DNA from 3 places in the Xenorhabdus poinarii G6 genome. Region 3 is predicted to be linked to each of the others. Evidence: predicted binding sites of a transcription regulator. Region 3 holds the regulator's gene; each other region holds the start of a gene.
The links. The regulator PurR, encoded in region 3, represses purine synthesis genes. The targets are predictions, from matches to a motif close to CANGCAAACGTTTGCNTG.
Positions count from the first base shown of each region.

Region 1: the regulator PurR is predicted to act here: its motif matches at 596-613, upstream of purH (bifunctional phosphoribosylaminoimidazolecarboxamide formyltransferase/IMP cyclohydrolase).
Region 2: the regulator PurR is predicted to act here: its motif matches at 1,065-1,082, upstream of purL (phosphoribosylformylglycinamidine synthase).

Region 1 is NZ_FO704551.1:3,052,943-3,055,222, forward strand. Features, by position in the region: rRNA gene XPG1_RS14115 (16S ribosomal RNA) at 1-162, opposite strand, end outside; gene purH (bifunctional phosphoribosylaminoimidazolecarboxamide formyltransferase/IMP cyclohydrolase) at 752-2,280, shown strand, end outside.
Region 2 is NZ_FO704551.1:1,013,926-1,016,205, forward strand. Features, by position in the region: gene mltF (membrane-bound lytic murein transglycosylase MltF) at 1-900, opposite strand, end outside; gene purL (phosphoribosylformylglycinamidine synthase) at 1,167-2,280, shown strand, end outside.
Region 3 is NZ_FO704551.1:1,536,866-1,539,145, reverse strand. Features, by position in the region: gene purR (HTH-type transcriptional repressor PurR) at 354-1,379, shown strand; gene punR (DNA-binding transcriptional activator PunR) at 1,383-2,280, opposite strand, start outside.

The DNA.
Region 1 (2,280 bases), 1.5 Mb from region 3:
TTTCCAGTGGTTATCCCCCGCCATCGGGCAGATCCCCAGACATTACTCACCCGTCCGCCGCTCGCCGGCAAGAAAGCACGCTTTCTCCCGCTGCCGCTCGACTTGCATGTGTTAGGCCTGCCGCCAGCGTTCAATGTGAGCCATGATCAAACTCTTCAATTAAAAGTCTGATGCTCAAAGAATTAAACGGTTTATTCATAATGAATTCACTGTTAGTCACTCTTTAAGACTTGCATAATCTTTTCCGCCTTTCGGCGTTAAGATAGGGTCTTGCGAGTGCCCACACAGATTGTCTGATTAATTTGTTAAAGAGCGTGTCAACCGGGCATGACTGCCGGGTTGCGAGGCTGCGTATCTTACGCTTTTCGCCTCGAGAGTCAAGCGTTTATTTTCGCTTTCTTCTCCCTGCCCGGCGCGGCCTGTGTCAGCGTGGCGTCGGTCAGTGGTGGCGCATTATAGGGACTTTTACGGCGCTGGCAATCGTTTTTTTGAAAAAAATTATCGTTTGCCTAATAACACAGCAAAACACCACTTTATACCCGTTTGCACACAGAATTATCCACAATCAAATATTTTGGTGAAAATTATCGAGCATCACGCAAACGTTTTCGTTACAATCTGCGAAGGAAAAATCACCAAATATTTTTTCAGGTTGTTTTGAAATGTTATTGCAGAACCCCTTTTTTCTATACATCCGCGGTTTTTCTTCAATAACACATTCTTGTTTTATGAAATTCGAAGGATCACTCCAATGCAACAGCTTCGCCCAATCCGTCGTGCCCTGCTAAGTGTTTCTGATAAAGCGGGGGTTGTTGAATTTGCTAAGGCCTTATCACATCGTGGTGTCGAACTCCTTTCTACAGGAGGCACTGCCCGTTTACTGGCCGAAGCAGGATTGAATGTTACCGAGGTGTCTGACTACACCGGCTTCCCCGAAATGATGGATGGGCGTGTCAAAACACTTCATCCCAAAATTCATGGCGGTATTTTGGGTCGGCGTGGGCAAGATGATGAAGTTATGACACAGCACCAGATTTTGCAAATCGATATGGTCGTCGTTAATCTTTATCCTTTTGCCCAAACTGTAGCAAAACCAGATTGCTCTCTGGACGACGCTGTAGAGAATATTGATATCGGTGGCCCGACAATGGTTCGCTCCGCAGCTAAAAACCACAAAGAAGTCACGATTGTCGTCAACACCCAAGATTATGACAATATCATTGAGGAAATGGATAACAATCAGAATTCATTGACACAATCCACTCGTTTTAACTTAGCGGTTAAAGCTTTTGAACATACCGCGTCCTATGACAGTATGATTGCCAATTACTTTGGTCAATTAGTTCCACCATATCACGGTGATACTGAGCAACCCGCTGGACGTTTCCCTCGCACTCTGAATCTGAATTTCATTAAAAAGCAAGATATGCGTTATGGCGAAAACAGCCATCAGGATGCCGCTTTCTATATAGAAGCAACAGAAGGACAACCTGCTGAGGCGTCCATTGCTACGGCAACCCAATTACAAGGCAAGGCTCTCTCTTATAACAATATTGCAGATACCGATGCAGCACTGGAATGTGTCAAAGCTTTCGCTGAACCAGCCTGTGTTATTGTCAAACACGCCAATCCTTGTGGTGTTGCAATAGGCACTGGCATCGATATCGCCTATGATCGCGCGTTTAAAACCGATCCGACTTCCGCATTCGGAGGCATCATTGCGTTTAACCGCGAGCTCGATGCGAATACCGCTCAAACCATCATTGAACGCCAGTTTATTGAAGTTATCATTGCGCCTTCTATTCATAAAGCCGCTTTGCCAATTCTGGCAACCAAAAAAAATGTCCGTGTTTTGGCATGTGGTGAATGGCATTCCCCTATTGCTAACCTAGATTTCAAACGTGTTAACGGTGGCTTGTTAGTACAAGATCGGGATTTAGGCATGGTGACAACGCGTGATCTGGTTGTTGTCTCCAAACGCCAGCCAACGCAACAAGAGATGCAAGATGCTCTGTTCTGCTGGAAAGTCGCTAAATTCGTTAAATCCAATGCGATTGTTTATGCCAAGGATAATATGACTGTTGGTATTGGCGCCGGGCAAATGAGCCGGGTTTACTCCGCCAAAATTGCCGGTATAAAAGCCTCAGATGAAGGCTTGGAAGTTCAGGGCTGTGCCATGGCTTCCGATGCATTTTTCCCATTCAGAGATGGTATTGATGCCGCGGCTGCGGTTGGCGTCAGATGTATTATCCAACCAGGTGGTTCCATTCGTGATGAGGA
Region 2 (2,280 bases), 520 kb from region 3:
TGAACCTGCATATTTCTGAAAAAGGGGTTGATAGGTTGGTAGACTGTTATTGATGGCACGTAACAGCGAAAGCGTGTCGAGATAATTGAATGAACCCACATGGCTGAAATACTTTTCTTGCAACTGTCCCATCGTCTTTTTTTGCGCCAGCATATTGAAGAAGTCGAGCATAGCGGAGTAGAGACTATCATCGCTATTACGTTTTAAATACCAGGTCAGAGGACTCTCTTCATTGATATCAAACGCAATGGCCAGATTGGGGTAAATGCGCTGTTGCAGGGCTAGCGTGATGGAATCACTGATTGTATAGTCAATTTTCCCTTCAGAGAGCTGTTCAAGCAATTGTTGCGTGTTTTCTTGCGATGTTTCTTCCCAGGTTAACTCAGGGTAAGACTTTGCCTTCCATTTTTTTAATTCGCTGACGTGAGCGGAGCCGGCGGTGACGATAAATTTTCCTTTTAGATCACTGAATGTGCGTGGGCGTGGGGTTCCTTTGCGATAAACCAATTGTTGTTCAACTAAAGCGTAGGTAGGGCCAGTACGTGTTTGATCTAACCGCGCTTGATTGTAGATAAGTCCGGCGGCCAAGAAATCCGCTTTATCATTTTCCAAATCGTCAAAAAGTTGGTTAATGTTGGAACGGAAGTTGATGACCAGTTTAACCCCCAGATAATCAGCGAACCGCTTGGCGAGTTCATAGTCGAATCCGGTGAGTTCATTTTGACTGTTGAGAGCGATTAGCGGGGAGCTGATCGTACTAACTCGTAATTCACCCCGCGCCAGAATTTTGTTGATTTGCTCCTGCTGTTTAGTGGACCAATTAATATTGAGACTCATAATGGCCGCAGACAAAAGCGCGATAATGACGATAACAAAATAATTTATTTTTAATTTATTCAAATAGTCATCTCTTTCCAGAACGGGTGGGTACAGTATGAAATGCAAAATGATAGCATGGCTAAATTTCCAGTAATCGAGAATTTTGCGCAACAAAATAAGGATATGCAACCCCATTAAACCCGTTTTCGCTTTTTAATGAGTGTATTGTCAGGGGATAAAATAGCCACGCAAACGGTTTCGTCGGAAAGAACATTCCTCTATAATGCTTGCAGTTCCCCCTGAGGTATCAGTCAGGCTTTGCTTCTAAGATGAGAGAACCTATTATTATGGAAATCCTGCGTGGCGCACCCGCTTTATCAGCATTTCGTATCACCAAGCTCCTTTCTCAGTGTCAAGATTGCTTTCTCCCAGTCACCGGAATTTATGCAGAATATGTCCATTTTGCTGAGGTGAACGCACCAATCACAGCCGATGAGCGAGAGAAATTAAATCAGTTATTAAAATATGGCCCTTCTCTGGCGGAACGTGAGCCCCAAGGACAACGAATATTAGTGACACCGCGTCCAGGAACGATCTCTCCCTGGTCAACGAAAGCGACAGATATTGCTCACAATTGTGGTCTGCATCAGATTGTCCGGTTAGAACGGGGTATTGCTTATTATATTCAAACGCCTGGCATGGATACCGGGCAATGGCAGGCATTGTCAGCATTATTGCATGATCGCATGATGGAGAGTGTGTTCACTCAGTTTGAGCAGACCGAAGCGCTGTTTTTTCACCAACAACCTGCGCCGTTGAAACAGATTGATATCTTGCAATCAGGACGGGCAGCACTGGAAGCCGCCAATATCGAATTGGGATTAGCACTGGCGGCAGATGAAATTGATTATCTGATGGAGGCTTTTCAAACGTTGGAACGTAATCCAACCGATGTTGAACTCTATATGTTTGCTCAGGCGAATTCTGAACATTGTCGCCACAAAATTTTCAATGCAGATTGGGTTATTGATGGGCAGGCTCAACCTCACTCTCTGTTCAAGATGATCAAAAATACCTTTGAACAGACGCCAGATTATGTCCTTTCTGCTTATAAAGATAATGCGGCTGTGATGGAAGGCTCGCAGGCCGGGCGTTTTTACCCTGACGCGGCTACGGGTGTTTATGACTTTCATCAAGAGCCAGCCCATATTTTGATGAAAGTTGAAACTCACAACCATCCCACGGCGATCTCGCCCTGGCCTGGCGCTGCGACGGGGTCAGGTGGTGAAATTCGGGATGAAGGCGCCACTGGGCGAGGTGCTAAACCCAAAGCGGGATTGGTCGGTTTTTCAGTGTCAAACTTGAGAATTCCAGGGTTTGAGCAGCCGTGGGAAGAAGATTTTGGTAAACCTGATCGGATTGTCAGTGCGTTGGATATTATGCTGGAAGGTCCGTTAGGCG
Region 3 (2,280 bases):
CTGTACTCATAGAATATCCTCTGTATAAAATTAAGACCCCCTAACACCCTAAATTTTAAGTGGTCATTCACCGTTTTACCTAAAAAGCAGACTGCAATATTTCATTCATACTCTTTATAGCATCGATTATTACTTCCACTTTTGAGCTAGATCAGACAAAATTCACGGTTCATCGCTAACTTATTGCCAACCATCACCCTATATATAAATATGTTGGCAATTGATTAACAAATATCTATACCTGATAAATTTCAAGTTACAGGGGAATGCTAGCTAATGCAGTCAACCAAACGGAAATTTGAAAGATAAAGGGTGTACAAATTTAGACCATAAGGTCAGGAGTTCTTTTTATCATGGCAACGATCAAAGATGTGGCCAAACACGCTGGTGTTTCAACCACAACCGTATCCCATGTTATCAATAAAACCCGTTTCGTCGCCGAAGATACCAAAGCTGCTGTTTGGGCGGCTATTAAGGAACTGAATTATTCGCCCAGTGCTGTTGCCCGTAGTTTAAAAGTCAACCACACCAAATCGATCGGGTTACTGGCCACATCCAGTGAGGCACCTTATTTTGCTGAGATCATAGAATCGGTTGAAAATAGCTGCTATAGCAAAGGCTATACACTGATTTTATGTAATTCTCATAACAACCTTGATAAACAAAAAGCCTATCTCGCAATGCTGGCACAAAAGCGCGTCGATGGTTTGCTGGTCATGTGTTCAGAATACCCTGAACAACTTTTAGGTATGCTAGAAGACTATCGTAATATTCCGATGGTGGTTATGGATTGGGGAGAGTCCAAAGGGGATTTCACCGATGCAATTATTGATAACGCCTTTCACGGTGGTTACCTGGCTGGCCGTTATCTTATTGAACGTGGCCACCGTGAAATTGCCTCCATTTCCGGACCGTTAGCCAGGAATACCGGAGGGGGACGCCACCACGGTTTTCTCAAGGCATTGAAAGAGGCCAACATTGCTATTCGAGATGAGTGGATTGTTCAAGGTGATTTTGAACCTGAATCCGGTTATCAGGCCATGTATAAGATCCTTAATCAGAAACATCGCCCAACCGCCGTTTTCTGTGGCGGCGACGTGATGGCAATGGGCGCAATTTGTGCTGCCGATGAGTTAGGATTGCGCGTTCCGCAAGACATTTCAATTATCGGTTACGACAATATTCGTAATGCCCGCTATTTCACGCCAGCATTAACAACCATTCATCAACCCAAAGAACGTTTAGGGCAAATGGCATTTTCGATGTTATTGGACAGAATCGTCAATAAACGTGAGGATGCACAAACTATCGAAGTCCATCCACGCCTCGTTGAACGACGCTCGGTGGCGGATGGACCTTTTATCGATTATCGCCGCTGACAGTTAACTTTCTTGCAGCCATTCAGCATTCAGCGTATTGCTATCCCCCAGGTAATCGAGTAACCAGCTTAATGCCGGAGAATGGCTTTTTTGCAACCATGTCAAGCAGCATGGACTATCAGGCAATGGTTGTTCAAGTTCGAGTGTCGTCAGCTTGCCCTTACGGATCAGCGGTAACGCCCGATGCTTGGGAACCATTCCTACACACAGTCCATCCATGAGGCAACTCAGCCCTGCATCCCAATCCGGAACAATCAACCTCCGTTGATTATCTAAAGCCCATGTATTACGTTTAGGCAAGCTGCGCGAAGTATCCTCAAGGCATAAACTGGGATAAGGCCGCATTTGATCATCATTCAATTTTCCGGATATTGCCGCCAATTCATGGCCGGGGCTGACAACGCACAGCCATGGCATGAATCCCATATCCCTGAAGCTATAGCGTTCCCCGACAGGAGAGGCTCGAGTTGCCCCTATAGCAACATCCACGCGTTCATCAACCAACGCATCCCATACCCCATTAAACACTTCAGGATAGATGAATAATTCAATATCTGGGAAATGGCGGTAGAAATCCAAAATTAGCCGAAGCGTCCGCTCTGGTTTGACAACCTGATCAACCGCAATACTGAATTGCCCCCGCCAGCCATTGGCAACTTGTTGGCACTGATGTCGGGTGTGATTCATTTTTTTGATAACAGAACGAGCTTCTTTGATAAAAATAGCCCCTGCTTCCGTGAGTTCAACATCCCGGTGACGACGTTCAAACAGTGATACTGCCAACCATTCTTCAAGCTGCTTTACCGTATAACTCACAGCAGAAGGCACGCGGTGAAGTTCTGATGCAGCCGCACTGAAACTTCCTGTTCTGGCAACAGCATTAATAACTTCCAGAGAGTAT